4 regions of the Neomoorella glycerini genome follow, and region 2 is predicted to be linked to each of the others. Evidence: riboswitches for the same ligand, from Rfam matches in the RefSeq annotation. Region 2 holds a riboswitch; each other region holds the start of a gene.
What was found. Region 2 has a riboswitch for cyclic di-GMP ahead of MGLY_RS06905 (HD domain-containing phosphohydrolase). Riboswitches for the same ligand answer to the same signal wherever they lie in the genome.
Positions count from the first base shown of each region.

Region 1 (4,211 bases), 1.2 Mb from region 2:
GCCGCGGACTTAAGGCAGGTATTTTTAGAAGAGGCCCGGGAACAGCTCGATCAGCTGGAGCAGCTTCTCCTGGAACTCGATGCAGGGAAAAGCATAACCCTGGATGCCATTTTCCGGATCGTCCATACTCTCAAAGGTTCAGCAGCCTGCATGGGATTAAAAGATATCGCCGACTTTGCCCACAAAATGGAGAACCTGCTGGATAAGATCAGGCAGGGCAAAGCGGTAATAAGCGAGAATACCTGCCGGCTGCTGCTGCAGTCGAGCGACGTCCTGCGCTCCCTCATATTCGCAGTCGCTGAAGGCGGGGACGCCACTCCACTTTGCCATAATGAGCAGCTGGCCGCAGAGCTGGAGCTGGTACAAGGTGAGGCAGGCAGGAGCACCGGCAGGTTCCTGGTCGATGTAGTGCTTGACCGCACCTCCGAGATGCGGGGAGCCAGGAGTTTTGTCATCCTCAAGAGATTGGAGGAGATGGGAGAGCTCAAGTATGCTATTCCCAGTCCGGAAGAACTCATAAGTGAAAGAATAGTACCGGATACCATGGTGGCGGTTATAGATAGCGAGGCAGGGGAACGTGAATTGTACGAATGTATTGAAGGTTACCCGGATATAGTAACGGTCGATGTCCGGCACGTGATAGAAATAGACGGTACTGGCTGGCCGGCGAAGATAGCCAGGGCCCGGGAACTGGCTTCCCGGGGGAAAAAGGTAGCCCTTGAGTTTACAGGGGACAAATTGCACCTTGATCTGGAAGCGCTTGAAGCCATGGCTGCAGCTTTAACCGCCGGGTGGTTCCTCTGGGCCCGGGACCCGGTTGCGCGCCGGGTCCTCCGCAAGCTGGCTCTGTGGCATGTTTAGCCGGGAAGAGATTGAGGAGGTAAAGTTTTAATGTCATCCCTGCCAACTGTTTGCCTGGACGACAAAGGCCGGGTTAGATTGCCGGCAAGAATAAGGAAATTACTGGACTGGCGGCCGGGTGATTATTTAGCAATTACCCTGGTAGGCGATGAGGTGCAAATAAAAAAGGAAATTTTTCCGGGACAGCTCCGGCAAGGGAAGGGTAAGGATTGTTTTATAAAAATTTAAAGTAGCGGTCTGATGCTCGTCCTGCCGGAGTATAGGTCCAGCTCTAAATGCCGGTTATAAAGGGGGAAGGAGCTTTCTTCCCTCACGTTAATGAGTGTTCCATTTGTCGTTAATTTTACCCTGGATCCCCTCCTGGTGATACCTGCCGATAAACCGTCCAGCAGCCGGAAGAGGCGGTACATGGGCAACAGGTAGAGGGGATAATCTTCCGGCAGGTCATTTTCTTCGTGGTGGTGATATTTTATAAGATTGACGGTCCTCTCATCTATGTTGTAGATCCCCCTGGCCAGGGAAGCGCTGCGAAAGGCGTGCAGGTAGCCGGGCTCAAAAGCTTCCCGCGGGTCCACCACATCCCCCGGTTGCAGGTAGGGCTGCACCTTGGCCAAGTCGTGGAATATCGCTGCCTGCACCAGGATATCTTTATCTACCCCCGGCAGCTCGGTGAGGCCCTGCTTGGAGAGTTCGGCTATCAGGCGCAGGATATTTATTACATGCCGGTACACGCCTTCCCGGATCACGCCGGTGACTTTTATCTTCCCGCTTAAGGCGTCATATTCATCCATGTATTCCACAATGGCCCGCAACCTGACCTCCACCCGCTGGTCAGGCAGCAGCGTGGCCAGCGCCAGCTCGGCCTCCTGCTGGGCATATTTGACCTTTTCCACGAGCTGCTGCTCTGTTGTTACATCGACAAAAATCGCCAGGTACCCGGGCGCCTTTTCCTTGCCGGATTTGACCACCCACAATTTATAACTGCGGTTGTTGGCCCTGACAGTTTTCGTTTCACTATTATTGGCCATGCTCATTAACTCGCCGCAGTTTAAAGATGCGTCTTTCATTAGCCGGGCCGCCAGGGAATTGAGATGCTAGATCTCGCCTTTGGGGTTTAAAAAGGCCAGCCCCACCGGTGCCTCCGCAATTACTACATTAATCAACTCCTCAAGCACCAGGCGCATTTCCTGTTCCCTGGCGTGGCTTTCCAGGGCCCTGGCCAGGAGCCCTTCAACAGAAAACTCCTTTCGGCAACTCGGCTCCCGCTCTGGTCCTTTTTAACTCCCTCCCCCGGGCTGCCAGGGAACCCGTACCCGGCTGCCGCCGGCCTTCTCCGTACTTAAATAAAAAACCAGGCTACCGCCTTCCTTTTGACTGCGCCTGGTACTACCCAGCGGCTTCCTACCGGCAGCCCGGCTGCCATATCTCAAAGATGAGACCCAGGCCCGTGGCTTTGCGTCCCCGTCTTTCGAGCGGGTTTGCCCTTGGCGGTAGAGAAAACTTGTTTTTTAATTGTTGCACTTTCATATTAGCTTTACCAGATCCCTTTGTCAAGTGAGGTCTAGACAAGTCTAAACAAGTCTAAAGCGGGATACCCTGGCTTTATAATGGCAAGCCGGGATAGGCCTGTGCAAATTTATTGACGGTACCAAATATAATGGATTTATCAGCGCCGGCAGGAAAATGGTAATGGGCATTGAATAAATTTAAGTTTAAGTTAGAACCTCTGTGTAGGGACATTGTTATTAAGTAGTTGGGGAGGAAATATTTATGGAGTTAAACGTAACCAGGGATAAGCTGGAAGAATTGGTACAGGAGCTGGCGGCCGGGAGCAGGACGCAAAGGCTGTGGCATAATTTTTTGTCGACAGCCCTCGCGGTTAATAGAGATAAAAAGCAGCTGGAACAGCTCAAGGAGACCCTGGGATTACTATTTGCGGAGATCGGTGAGCAGTCCTTTACAGAAAAGCTGAGAGCTGTAGCCGACCGAAATCCCGCGCTGCCTGTTGCCGAACTGCTCTCTACTGCTGTCCAGGTGTGCGGGGAGATCCGTAAAGAAAACGAACAGACTATCAACAATCTTCGCCAGATGCTGCCCGAACTGGCCACCCCTATAATCCGCATCTGGACAGATATGTTGCTGGTGGCCTTGATCGGCAACCTGGACAGCCAGTGGGCGCAAAGTATTGCCGAGAGGCTATTGGATCGAGTGAGTGTTACCAGAACTAAAGTGGTGCTGGTCGATGTGACGGGAGTTCCCATGATTGATACGGTCGTGGGCGGCTTTTTAATAGAAATGTTCAATGCCATCAGATTTTTGGGGGCCGAGGTTATCTTAACAGGCATCAAACCGGAAGTAGCCCATACCCTGGTGAAACTGGGGGTAGACTTTCGCATGGTGACTATTGCCCGCGATCTGGAAGACGCCCTCAGGAAAGGGATTGCCATCATAGCGGATGAAAAGAAAAGGCGCAGGCAGCTGGCCCGGGTAATAACTGGTAACAAAGAGAGTGAAGGCGATGAAGAAATTGATATCTAACGCCAGGAGTTCCAGAGTCGTACCGGTCATCTCCCTGGGGGAGTTTTTACTGGTACCGATCCAGATTGACCTGGACGACAGGACGGTGGGCCTGCTTCAGCAACAAATATTGGAAGAATTAGAAAACACCAGGGCCCAGGCAGTTATTATAGATGTACGCATGGTTGATGTGATAGATAGCTACATTTCATACACAATTTCCGAGACGGCGGCCATGGCGCGTTTAATGGGATGCCGCACGGTACTATGCGGTATTCAACCTCCAGTGGCTTTAACCCTGGCCCAGATGGGGGTAATGTTACAGGATATTATCGTTGCCCGGGACCTGGAGCACGCCCTGCTTGTAGCGGGCAGCCAGTCAGGAGTTGGGTAAGCAGTGCTTTACAAAAATGAGCATGAAAATGTTGATATCGACAGGGTCTTTAACAGCCCGGCGGAAGAGTATGACGTGTTTATCCGTATCGCCAGGGAGGAAGATATTGCCGTAGCCCGGCAAATGGCCAAACAGCTGGCCCAGGAGGCCGGGTTTTCCCTGGCCGATATTACAAAGATAGCCACGGCCGTTTCCGAACTGGCGCGCAATATCTACCGCTATGCCGGGCAGGGCCGGATTATGATCAAAAAACTGCTGAATGAAAGGGAGGGACCGTATTTAGAAGTAATAGCCTCCGACCGTGGACCGGGTATTGCAGAAATTGAGCTGGTCATGACTAAAGGCTACACTACATATGAACGCAGCCTGGGTATAGGCCTTTCGGGGGTAAAACGCCTCATGGATTCTTTTGCCATATATTCAGAAGTGGGCAAGGGGA
Region 1 is NZ_CP046244.1:187,303-191,513, reverse strand. Features, by position in the region: gene MGLY_RS00955 (Hpt domain-containing protein) at 1-861, shown strand, start outside; gene MGLY_RS00950 (AbrB/MazE/SpoVT family DNA-binding domain-containing protein) at 892-1,089, shown strand; gene MGLY_RS00945 (HD domain-containing protein) at 1,086-1,928, opposite strand; cyclic di-GMP riboswitch class I at 2,265-2,354, opposite strand; gene MGLY_RS00940 (STAS domain-containing protein) at 2,632-3,399, shown strand; gene MGLY_RS00935 (STAS domain-containing protein) at 3,380-3,772, shown strand; gene MGLY_RS00930 (anti-sigma regulatory factor) at 3,776-4,211, shown strand, end outside.
Region 1: another riboswitch for cyclic di-GMP. It lies ahead of MGLY_RS00945 (HD domain-containing protein); the one in region 2 lies ahead of MGLY_RS06905 (HD domain-containing phosphohydrolase).

Region 2 (4,211 bases):
CCTGGCCCTGGTTTTGAATAATTATCCGGATGGCCTCATCCGTCTGCCGGACCACCCATTCACCACCCGTAGCATGTTTTAATGTATTGGTCAAAGCCTCAGTTAAAGATAAGGTCATGCCGTACGCGCGGGCGCTAAAAGCCGCGGGTAGCAAACTGCATAACTTGCTGCGAGCTGAAGCTATGTCAGCAGCCTTGTTAACTACTCCCCTTGCCAGTTCCTTACCCTGGGATAACACAGCTACCATTTCTTCTGAAGTCAAAAGCTGCAGGCGCCCATTGGTGACGGCAGCCACGGCTTCCCGGTAGGCCAGCATCTCCTGGCGGCGCATCTGCCTTTCCTTTTCAATAATTTCGGTAAGATCAAAGGCCAGCAGGCCCCCTGCCCGGGAGTCAAGGGGTATACCGTGCAGGTCAAAAATCCTTTTACCGTCATCACTTACTATCACTTCCCGGCAGTGGGTTCCCCGGTGTATTGCCTGGCGCATTAAATTTTCTATTGCCGGCAGGGGCAGTTCCAGGTCAGCCTGTCCTGTCAGATGGCGAAAACGCCCCTTTTCGTAACGCATTACCTTGCCCAACCGCATGGCATTGAAAATCTCCGAGCTTTCTAACTCGGCAAGTAGTCGTTCTTTAACCAGGTCCTGTAAATGGGCGGGAACTAATTGCGATACTTGCTCAATGAAGTCCCCAGTACTACCCGTCAGTAAACGGTATTCTTCATTACCCAGACGGCTGGCTGTTTCCTCACCCCGGTAAACGGCTATGATATCAAAGAGGTGGATGTTACCCTTGCCCTTGGTCGGTACCCCTGCTACATCCAGGCTAAGATGCTGCTTTAAATAAATCCGGTATTGACCGGGAACGGGAGCTCGTGTTTCCAGGCCCAGTTCCATGGTATTCAATACGAGAATACGGCCAGCATAACGTTTTCCATCGGCGGCAACCAGGCTAATGCCTATGGGCACCGGTGGCTTCCGGCGTAAAGGGCCGGGACTCATGAAATAATCGCAATCGACACAAGAACGATTTGGGGTCTTGCGGGTACACTGGCTACACTCTTGCATACCTGAACCCCCCCTCTACTGCTCTGGCTTTAAACCAGGTTTAAAGCTTCTCTTTCTCCCCTAAAGAGAGGTTTTTCCCCCTTTTCCCTTCCTGTAACTTATAAATACTTACTATCAACTTATCCAACCAGTGACTTTGGGCAATTACTAAAGGATGGGCAAGATCGCCGTAAATCTTAATTAACCTCGCGAGCCATTCTTTTTCTACCTGGATTTGCCTGGCAAGGGGGCGGGGATCCTGGTAGGTTGCCGGTTCGTAGGTGGCCTTTTGACTTAAGACAGTTAATATGTCCGGGTCAAATTGCAATCCTTTCCCGCTATGTATTTCCATCAGAGCTTCACTAACCGCAATCGCCTTACGGTAGGGTCGCGACGCCGTCATGGCATCTAAGGCGTCGGCAATTGTTACTATTCTGGCCAGCAAAGGGATCTGTTCATATTTAAGGCCGGCATAACCGTTTCCATTCCACCATTCATGATGGTAGCGAATAACTGCTACCACCTCATCGTTGCCCCCTCTTTGCTCCACCCAGTCCGCTCCATAGTCGGTATGCTTTTTTATCTGCCCCCATTCCGCCTCTGTCAGTGGCCCCGGTTTCGTCAATATCTCCAAACGTACATGTATTTTTCCGGCATCATGCAAGAGGGCACCCCTCAACACGTCCCGGCAATGACGGGCTTCTATTCCCAGGTCCATGGCTATCCTTAAGGCAAAGTTGGCCACCGCAGCCGAGTGAAAGTACAGTACCGGCCAGTATTCCCGAATCTCCAGTAAAATTTTAGTAACCGTATCCCTTTGCACTAAACCCGCCCCCCAGCCTTCGTTCCATCTAGAAATAATAAAGGCAGCCACGAGCAATTTGCATGGCTGCCCTTTAAAAGTTCAGGTAAAATTAAAAACCGACTTTAAAGTGGCAGCCTGGCAGTCATACCAGCATAGTGGCTACAGACCCATGGCTTTGCGTCCCACCCTTTCGAGTGGTTTGCCCTTAAACACTTTAAGCTATTGGCATAAGAGAAAGATATCTCTTTGGGAACTCTGGGGGGCGGAGTAGAAGGAATGGTGACGGCAGTCCAGCGGCCACTGGACACTTTTTCCCGAAAATTACAAGGAAATTCTGGTTCCCGGAGGCGTTATGAAAGGTAGCACTGGATGGGTTGGGAGGAATGTTATTTGCAGTAATTTTAAGGAGGCTAATAGAGGGGGAGTTTCTTTCCAAATATTTACAATAAAGGCATATAATCCCCCCCCCCCCCATTGGCTATTTTTGTTTTTTATGTTAATTTTTGTTATGCCCTTTGCCAGCACAGGTATTATCCTCCAATCCAGTTGCTATAATATTTTTATATTCGACCTCGCTCAACAAATTCCTTCCCTTTAGGTAAAAGTAATGTCAATTTACCCCTGCTGCGGTTGCCAGAGGCGCGGGTCTTCCAGGGGCCGGACGCTGAGGCTGCGGAGACGTTATCCTCGACAGGGCTACAGGTCGAGTCCTGGGCCGTGGGGTCAAAATATGTTATCTTACCTTCTGGATGCCCAGGGACTTTTCCAGGTCGATAATGTGTCCCTGCTCCACCAGGGCTATTTCCCTGATGACCTGGGCGACGTCATACAATTTCAAGGCTTCCAGTTGCTCAATGCGCTGCAGGTAGCGGTTCAGGGCGTCATACTCGGCCTCCAGGTCCTGGCGCAGCATTTCCACGTTATTGAGGGAAGTCTTGATTTCCTGCACCTGGACCGTGGGGATGCCGCCCAGGTACTGGATCTTGTCACTCAGCTTTACGGCATGGTCGTGCTCATCCTGGGCATGCTGGAGCTCTTCATCGATAATGGCAAAATACTGGGGGCCAGTAAGCATGCTGGCGTGCTGGATGTACTGGATCATGGCGGCGTATTCCCAGGACAGGTCCAGGTTGAGGAGCTTGATTATCTGCTCGATGGTCATAGGGCCACCTCCAGGAGTATGCTTATACTACATAATATTAGTTTTCCTGGTAAGTGTGCCCATACAGATAAAGTAAGTCCAGGTATTGGTTTTAACCATATTTATACAGAATGCCGAAGCCGCCGCGGGGATTGCGCCAGTCGATGTTGTCGTGGGCGCAGCCGTAGCGGCAGGTGCCACATTCCACGCAGCCCTCATAGGCCGTCTCAATCCTTTCTTCCTTTTCGTTCCAGGCATAAACCCGGGCCGGGCAGATAAAGGTGCAGGGTCTGCCGTCACAGTGACGGCAGACCTCCCGGTCCTTGATCCTTAAATGAGGGTGCTTATCCGTCTGGTAACGGTTGAGGAACAGCTTATCTTCCAGGCGCATCAGCCCATCACCCTCCAGAGGTGGTAAAGGTCCCCGGCCAGTTGTATACGGCTGCGTTCGGCCGTAATTTCCCTCCAAATGCGCTTCTGTTTTTCCCGCTTGGGTACATTATCGACGGTTAAGAACTCCCTGGCGGCCCGGGAAAGGAGCTGCGGATACAGGGTAAAGAAGTGGGGATTTTGGTCAAAGAAAAAGGGGGCCCGCTGGTATTTCTGCAAGTCCTGCAAGACAAAGCTCTCCGCCAGCATCTGCCGGTAGGGTGCCAGGTTGGCCTCGCTGTAGTCGCCCTTTTCCCGGGCGGCCAGGATGGTTTTCGCTGCCAGGAGGCCGGAGGTCATGGCGAGATTCGACCCTTCCCGGTGAATCCCGTTGACCAGCATGGCGGCATCTCCGGCTACCAGGACGCCGTTGCCATAGAGTTTAGGAATGGCCCGGTAGCCGCCTTCGGGAATCAGGTGGCCCTGGTATTCCTTGCTCTCACCCCCGGCTAGCAGCCGCCGCACCATGGGGTGACTTTTCAGGTGCTCCAGGAGGTCGTTGGGGTTCAAACGGCGGCGGACCAGGCTCGACAGGAGGACGCCCACGCCCACGGAGAGGGAATCCTTGTTGGTATAGATAAAGGCTGTCCCCATCATGCCTTTAGTAGCGTCGCCAAGGAGTTCAATGGTGCAACCCTGGCCTTCGTCCAGGTTAAAGCGGTCCTCGATCTTTTCCCGGGGCAGGGCAATGATCTCTTTGACGGCCACGGCCAGCTGGTTGGTATTGATGCCGTCCTTTTTCAGGCCGGCCTTCTGGGTTAAAAGGGAATTGGCGCCCTCGGCCAGGATGA
Region 2 is NZ_CP046244.1:1,371,860-1,376,070, reverse strand. Features, by position in the region: gene MGLY_RS06910 (ATP-binding protein) at 1-1,066, opposite strand, end outside; gene MGLY_RS06905 (HD domain-containing phosphohydrolase) at 1,107-1,868, opposite strand; cyclic di-GMP riboswitch class I at 1,977-2,064, opposite strand; gene MGLY_RS06900 (ferritin-like domain-containing protein) at 2,584-3,012, opposite strand; gene MGLY_RS06895 (ferredoxin family protein) at 3,104-3,382, opposite strand; gene MGLY_RS06890 (FAD-dependent oxidoreductase) at 3,382-4,211, opposite strand, start outside.

Region 3 (4,211 bases), 670 kb from region 2:
AGACCGGGCCGGAAGTTTTAAGGCTTAGGGGAGGTGCGCTAAAATGGTAACTCCTGAAAGGGAAAGGCGCATTATCGACTTTTGTCGCCGCTTGATTCAGACCCCCAGTGTGACCGGAAAGGAAAAGGATGTTGCTTCCCTGGTTCAGCAGGAGATGGTTTCTTTAGGCTATACCGAGACCTGGATCGATGAGCTGGGCAATGTGATAGGTCGCGTGGCAGGCCGGGGGCAGGGCCCTGCCATCCTCTTCGATGGCCACCTGGACACGGTGGATGTAACCGAACCCGGGACCTGGCAACACCCACCCTTCCAGGGCCGACTGGTTGACGGCAGAATCTACGGCCGGGGAGCTGCCGACATGAAGGGAGCCTTAGCCGCCATGGTGTGTGCCATAGGTTTCCTGGCCCAGGATGGCGTAAATAGGGGCGGGGATCTCTACGTAACCGGTACTGTGGTGGAAGAAGTGGCTGAAGGAGTTGCTTTGAGCCATATTTTAAAAAAAATACGCCCGGCTGCAGTGGTTATCGGCGAAGCCACCGGCCTAAACCTTAACTTTGGCCAGCGCGGCAGGGCGGAAATCGTTCTCGAAACCCGGGGCCGGCCGGCCCACTCTGCCAACCCGGGGGTAGGTGTAAATGCCGTATATAAAATGCTGCCCCTGGTAGAGGCCGTCCGCCATCTGGAGCTTCCCATCGATCCCCTTCTGGGCCCGGCCATAATGGAACTGACGGACATCATCTCGTCGCCCTACCCGGGGGCTTCAGTGGTGCCTCAGCGCTGTCGCGCCACCTTCGACAGGCGCCTGCTGGCAGGGGAAGAACCGGACCAGGTCCTGATGCCGCTTCAATCCATAATTGTAGCAGGCCGGCTTAAGGATCCGGAACTTGAGGCCGAGGCTATGATAGCCCCCCTGGATATTACTACTTACACCGGCCGGGCCTTAAAGGGCCTAAAATTTGCCCCGGCCTGGTGTATAGATAAGGGGCACCCCCTGGTGGCCGCAGCCCGGGAAGCCCTCGTCAAGGCAGGCCTGCAGCCCTCCCTTGCAACCTACTGGTTCTGCACTAACGGCAGCGGGTCGGCCGGGAAGTTGGAGATACCCACCGTCGGGTTCGGGCCCGGCCGGGAAAGCCAGGCCCATGTTACCGATGAGTATATTGAGGTGGATGAACTATTGGCTGCGGCCAAAGGCTACTACAGCCTGGCTGGAACTTTGAGCATCAGCGGCCTGTAGTTGAAAAAGGAGACTCAAATCCCTTAAGCCGCTTGCTGGCCGGCTGAACAAAAGCTAATCCTTTGGAGAAGGGCTGGCCAAATGAGAGGGTTTACAAACGTCAAAAGTATGCCTCGCCCGCGGAAAAAAACACTCTTCTTTTCCATAATTCCCCTAAACCAACGGTAAACTCACTTTCCCTTAGTATCCTATGTTCAAGGCAAACCTGTCGAAAGGCAGGGGCGCAAAGCCATGGGTCTAAGGCTTGTATAAGCTATGATTGCTAGGTTACCGGTGGACCTTCTGGGAGTGGTTAACGACCCCAAAAGGGTGTCCACAAATGGTTAACAGTAGAGTTAAGGCGCCAGATTCCTTTGTCACCATATACAAAAATGTAGGGGTTATTTTTAATGAAGCGTCCAAAGGGAAAAAACCACGCCTGTTGAAAATAACAGGCAAGCAATATGAATGTTAACACTGTCCATTATTCAGGGTTAGGTACCATTCGTTTGTGTATTAGTTAACAAAAGGGGAGGGGTAGATTTGATGGTTAATATAAAGGTAAAAAGATGCTCTTTATGGAATTAAACATGTGTGTAAATGTGAATGTTAGTACACTACCTAATTATTAAATTATCATATACAAAAAAGTGGGGGTTAAATGCCATGTGCGCTGCAGAAAAAGGAAGACTTCATGGGAATGGGAAACTGAATCCAGTAATAAGCCGGCGTTCTTTTCTTAAGTGGAGCGCAATCGCAGGCGGAAGCATAGCTTTGACAGGCTGTAACCTTACTGGAGGAGCCAATAGCAAAACAGCCACGAATTTAGCCAGGACCTCAGGGGAAAAAGAACTTATCGTACCAACCAGCTGTATTCACAATTGCGGTGGACGCTGTTTACTCAAAGCCCATGTTAAAGATGGGGTAATTGTACGCTTAAGCACTGATGATCAGGGGCCGGATACCTTTGAAGTACCCCAGGTGCGAGCGTGCCAGAGGGGCAGGTCCCAGTTAAAACGCCTTTATCATCCTGACCGTCTTAAATACCCTATGAAACGGGTGGGCGAACGGGGTGAGGGCAAATTTGTAAGGATTTCCTGGGACGAAGCCCTGGATACCATTGCCCAGAAAATGAAAGAAATAAAAGCGCGCTATGGCAATGAAGCATTTTACTATGTCTATGCCTCCGGTACTATTGGCGCCACCCTCTATAACTGTTATGCTGAATTTCCCACCTGCGGAGGACCATTGCAGCGCCTCTTAAACCTGTTTGGCGGCTATTTGAATTACTATGGTAACTATAGTGCCGCCCAGTATTATTATGTCGTCCCTATGATGTTTGGTGCCCTGGGAGGCAATAGCCCTAAAGACCTGCGTCATGCCCGTTTAATTGTACTCTGGGGGCATAATCCTGTCGAAACGAAACTGGCTGGTGCCGGGGGCGCCTGGTATTTACAGCAGGCCAAAAAGGCAGGCGCTAAAATTATTGTAATCGATCCGCGCTACAGCGATACCGTGGGCAGTTTGGCCGATGAATGGATTCCCATACGACCGGGTACGGACATGGCCTTAGTCTCGGCAATTGCTTACGTTCTGATAGAAGAGGGACTTTACGACCAGGAATTTCTCAACCGTTATACAGTCGGCTTTGATGAAGAGCATATGCCGCCGGGTTATCCACCGCAGGAGTGTTATAAGAACTATATTCTGGGGAAACAGGACGGTCAGCCCAAAACACCGGAATGGGCTGAACCGATCACGCGTATTCCGGCTAACCGTATCCGCCAACTGGCACGGGAAATGGCCAGGATAAAACCAATGACGATATTGCAGGGCTGGGGTATGCAAAGAAGGGCTTATGGCGAACAGATTGTAAGGGGAATTCCGGTGCTGGCCGCCATGACCGGTAACGGCGGTAAACCAGGCAGTGGCCCGGGACTCGATATGATAAGCCCCCCAATGCCCATGGGTGTTTACCCCACAGGCAACAATCCGGTAAAAGCAACGATCTCCTTCTTCACTTTCACTGATGCAATAATCCGGGGTACGGAAATGGGACCCCAGGATGGGGTAGTGGGGGTCGAACGCTTATCCAGTAATATTAAATTTATTTGGAACTATGCTGGTAATGCCCTTATTAACCAGCACGCTAATACAAAACGAACCCATGAAATTCTTCGCGATCCGAATAAAGTAGAATTTATTGTGGTCCATGATCTTTTTATGACTCCCAGTGCCAGATATGCCGATATTTTATTACCAGATACCCATCATTTTGAACGTAATGACATCGCTACCTCAACGTGGGCCCATATTGCCGGAATCGGTTACGCTATCTTTATGAATAAAGTCATTGAACCTCCGTATGAATGTCGTAATATGCTGGATATCTGTACTGAGCTAGCTCGTCGCCTGGGCCTGGAAAAGGAATTTACGGAGGGCAAAAGTGAAGAAGATTGGTTGCGGGAAATGGTAAACACCGCACGGCAAAAATTACCGGATTTTCCTGATTACGAGGCATTTAAGAAGATGGGGATTTATAAACTCTCCCCAGATAAGGAAGGAACTGGAATAGGGTTTATAGATTTTTATCGTGACCCGGAACATCATCCCCTGGATACGCCCTCAGGCAAGATCCAGATTTTCGACCCGCGGATGTATGATAAAGGTAACCCCAAAGAGATCCCGGCTGTTCCCAAATATATTGAGGAATGGGAAAGCCCCTGGAGCCAGGAAGGGCAAAAATATCCATTGCAGGCCATCGGTCACCATTATAAACACCGCGTTCATTCTACCTTTGATAACATCTCCTGGCTGGAGGAAGCAGCACCCCAGGTGGCCTTTTTAAACCCGCTGGATGCCGGCGCAAGGGGTATCAAAGATGGTGACATGGTACGCATTTTTAACGACCGGGGCGAAATCATCATGCCCTGCCGGGTAACACCGCGGATTATGCCCGGGGTGGTAGATATTCCCCAGGGTGCCTGGTTTATGCCTG
Region 3 is NZ_CP046244.1:704,137-708,347, reverse strand. Features, by position in the region: gene MGLY_RS03390 (YgeY family selenium metabolism-linked hydrolase) at 44-1,234, shown strand; cyclic di-GMP riboswitch class I at 1,423-1,509, shown strand; gene MGLY_RS03385 (DMSO/selenate family reductase complex A subunit) at 1,880-4,211, shown strand, end outside.
Region 3: another riboswitch for cyclic di-GMP. It lies ahead of MGLY_RS03385 (DMSO/selenate family reductase complex A subunit); the one in region 2 lies ahead of MGLY_RS06905 (HD domain-containing phosphohydrolase).

Region 4 (4,211 bases), 450 kb from region 2:
AAAAATTCCCACCGGCTGGTTCCCATATTAGCAGCTTCAAGTTTAATTAAAATTTAAAGAGGGCTTAATACAATTATAACGCCGGGGTGCTATTATAAACTCGAGCAAAGCCCTCTGACCTCCTTTTAATATATACCCTATCACACCCGGATTGCACCGGGTTATTTTTTTGGCCCCAAAAAATTGGCATATTTTGCAGGAAAAAAGGCCCGAGTTCGACAGTTGCTAGGCAAAAATGACTGCTTTTCAGATGAAGAACCCTTATAAATCAACGTTTCCCGATCTTGGGAGAGCTCAAAAATCAAAAATCACATAGGCACACGATTTCGGGATTAAAACTTGATGGTAATGTAGTACATGCGCTATAATATAGACATGTACATAAGAACTATTTCCCGCAAAAACAAGGACGGCTCTGTTGTCCGTTATATCCAGCTTGCCCACAACGTCTGGGACCCCAAGGCCGGCTACCCGAAAGCCAAAGTACTCTTCAACTTCGGCCGCGAAGAGGATGTAGACCGGGAAGCCCTGGTCCGCCTGGTAAAGAGTATTACGCGTTTTTTGGGACCGGAAGAGGCTTTACGCACCCAGGCAGAGTTAAACGGCAGCGCTCCCCTAACTTTTGTCTCCAGCCGGCCTATAGGTGGCGCCTGGGTGTTAAACGAGCTCTGGAACCAGCTGGGTATCAACCGCGTTTTAGCCGGGCTGCTGGCCAAACGTAAGTTCCAGGCGCCGGTAGAACGAGCCATCTTCGCTATGGTAGCCAACCGGGCTTTGAACCCGGCCAGTAAACTTAAGACCGAGGATTGGGTCAGCCACGATGTTTTCATTCCCGGCCTCCCGGACGTGCCGGTGCAAAACCTTTACCGAGCCATGGACTTCTTACTGGAGGCTGCTGAAGAACTGCAAAAGGATATCTTCTTCTCCGTGGCCCACCTCTTCAACCTGGAAGTCGATCTCCTGTACTTCGATACCACCTCCACCTACTTTGAAGTGGAAGAGGAGGATAATCCGGAGGACCATAAGCAGCACCTTCGGCGTAAAGGCAACTCCAAGGACCACCGGCCGGATTTACCCCAGGTGGTAATCGGCCTGGCTGTCACCAGGGAGGGCCTGCCGGTACGCTGCTGGGTCTGGCCGGGTAACACCGCCGACATGGCGGTAATCGAGCAAGTCAAAAAGGACCTGGTGGGCTGGCAACTGGGCCGGGTCATTACTGTTGTCGACCGCGGTTTTGCTTCGGAAGACAACCTTCGTTACCTCCAGCGCGCCGGCGGCCACTACATTGCCGGCGAAAAGATGCGCAGCGGCAAGGATACGGTGGCAGAGGCCCTTGCCCGGCCGGGCCGTTACAAAACTGTCAAGGATAACCTTGAAGTTAAAGAAGTTATCGTCGGCGACGGCGAAAAAAGGGTACGATATATCCTGGTACGTAACCCTAAAGAAGCAGAAAAAGACAGACTGGAGCGGGAGAAAATCCTGGCCCGCCTCAAGGAAGAATTAGCGGCCATTGGGGACCTCAAAGGCGAACCCCATACTAAAGCCTGCTGCCAGCTCATTGCCCATCCCACTTATGGCCGCTATCTCAAGACCGACAAGAAGGGACAACCCTATATCGATGCGGCCAGGGTGAAAGCTGAAGAGAAGCTGGACGGCAAATACCTTTTAAGAACCTCGGACGATACCATAAGTGCTGAAGACGTGGCCCTCGGCTACAAGCAACTGCTTGAGGTAGAGGATGCCTTCCGCACCATGAAGCAGTCCTTAGAGCTGCGGCCGGTCTATCATCGCCTGAGCGACCGCATCCATGCTCACGTCCTCCTGTGCTGGCTGGGACTGCTCCTAATCCGGGTAGCTGAAACGAAAGTGCAGGATAGCTGGCGGAACATCCGCCAGACCCTGGAACGCATGCACCTGGGCGAATTTGTTGGTCCTGAGGGCAGGGTACTCCAAAGGACGGAAACAACCCCGCCACAGCAGCATATCTTCAAGACCCTTGGGATAAAGGAACCGCCGCAAATAATCGCGGTCGAAACAAAGGCCAGAAAGGGTCCCTAGTAACACGCGCCCAAAAAGCCGATCCCTGAAACCCTTGCGCAACAAGCTGTTGCGCTTATTATTCACCTAGCAACTGTCGAACTCGGGAAAGGCATAGATGTCGAATAGCGTAAAAGGTTACCGCTAAAGGCAAACCCCGCCGAAAGGGGGGGGCGCAAAGCCATGGGTCTAAGGCCTGAAGGCTAAGATCGCCAGGCTGCCGGTATTTTTTGCTGCCATATGTTCCAGCGTCAAGACGGGGGCGGCCTTTGGCGTGAAAGGCTGTCCTTTATTTTTTTGGGAGTTTTCTATTGACGGCGCTACGCGCACGTGAATGCCAGGAAGGGGTATAGGGTTTAATGAATAAAACCAGAGGTTTATTGTCTGATGACCTGCCGGGATAAACTCGTTAACCAGGAAGTACTGGAAGCCCTCCTGGACGATTACCTGCGCCACAAGACTTTGCCAGCAACCTATAAAAACTATCTCTTGAGGCTAATCGAAGGCCAGGTTAACATCCTGGTTCACAATCTTTTACAAAAGATTGAAGACGAGCGCAGAGGCCTGATTACCGCGGTTGATGGGGAGATTTTTCAACCTGACCGGTGAGTTAAATTGTCACAGTCCGGTGACATCCGGCCGGCGTTAGTGTAAAATTACAGTAGGCAGGAGGAAAAAGGAGCAAAAAAGAGAAAAGAGACCTCACAAGAAGAAAAACACCGTAAAAGGAGTGAGGTCTCTTTATGGTAAACGGTAATACCAGTACCGCTACCATCTTTAGTTTATTAGATGGTATCGAGAATTTCAACACTCTAGAAGAAGTTATCCTGCAAATAGCCAGGCGATTATTGGTAGCCGTACTGGAAGCCCTGGATGATGCCCTTATGCCAGCAAAACCCAAGAGATATAGGATAGCTGGCTTCCGCTACCGCACAATCACCTGCCTGTACGGGGATATAACCTTTAAGCGCCGACTATATGTCAAAGCGACGCGCAAAAAGAAAAGAGGCGAGGGAAGGTTTCTGTTAGACGAAGCCCTGAACTTACGCCAAGGAAAGCGCCTGACAGGAAGACTGCTCAAATTAGCCGTATCGCTGGCAACCCGGTTACCCTTCAGGCAGGCAGCGGAAATAATGGCCGAAGCAGGGATGGGCCAATTAAGCCATATGACCATCCATAGCGAAGTAAAACGAAATGGACTGGAACAAAAAGGACTGCAAGAAGCCCTGCGCAACAAGCTATTCGTGAGCGGGGAAGAGCCCCAAGGCAAAAAGAAAAAAGTACCGGCACTATTTATCGAAGCCGATGGCATAATGATTCCCCTGCAAAGGAGCAAGCAAGAGCGGATAGAAGTAAAAGTAGGAATAGTATACGAAGGGTGGATAGAAAAAGGGAATGCCCGGCATCTCAAGAACCCGCGGGTAGTAATGGGCATCTATGAAGATGGAGAACAATTTTGGGAAGCCCTCACCACGGAAATAGCCAGGTACTACGAGATAGACGAAAAAACAATATATGTGGTCAATGGCGACGGAGCCAGCTGGATCCAGAAGACAGCCAAAGAACAGTTACCAGGAGCCATTGTACAATTGGACCGCTACCACCTCCACCGGGATATAAGGCAGGCTTATGGGAACGAAACAGCGCGAGGATTAATGGAGATTTTAGCCAAAGGTCAAGAGCAGGTCTTTTTGGACACCATGGAAGCACTCATAGAAGAAGCACCGAACCGCAAAAACAAGCAACAACGCCAAAAAGTATATGACTACTGTCAAAGATATCGCGATAACCTGTTAGATTACCGCTTGCGGTTACCACGACAACTGGAAGGGCTAAAGTTATACGGGATGGGCGTAGCCGAAACAACAGTAGACAAAAAAATAGCCATTCGCATGAAAAAGAGGGGAATGAGCTGGAGCGAAGCAGGAGCAACGGCCATGGTAGCATTACTTATGCTCAAAGCCAATGGAGAATTAGCCGCATGGCTAGAAAAGAAGATGCCACAAGTAGAAAAGAATCCCGTTAAAGTAATAAAAGAAAAGAAGATAGTTAAAGAAGACGTAGAAGCATGGTTAAGGAAGAGAGTACCAGCCCTTGTTGGCCCTGAGGCGGGAACAGATTGGGTTAAATATACCTTGAGGCAACTAACAAGAATTAGTGGAGCTATATTCTAA
Region 4 is NZ_CP046244.1:1,818,964-1,823,174, forward strand. Features, by position in the region: gene MGLY_RS08930 (nickel-dependent lactate racemase family protein) at 1-57, shown strand, start outside; gene MGLY_RS08935 (IS1634 family transposase) at 376-2,058, shown strand; cyclic di-GMP riboswitch class I at 2,177-2,262, shown strand; gene MGLY_RS08940 (hypothetical protein) at 2,425-2,646, shown strand; gene MGLY_RS08945 (ISLre2 family transposase) at 2,781-4,211, shown strand.
Region 4: another riboswitch for cyclic di-GMP. It lies ahead of MGLY_RS08940 (hypothetical protein); the one in region 2 lies ahead of MGLY_RS06905 (HD domain-containing phosphohydrolase).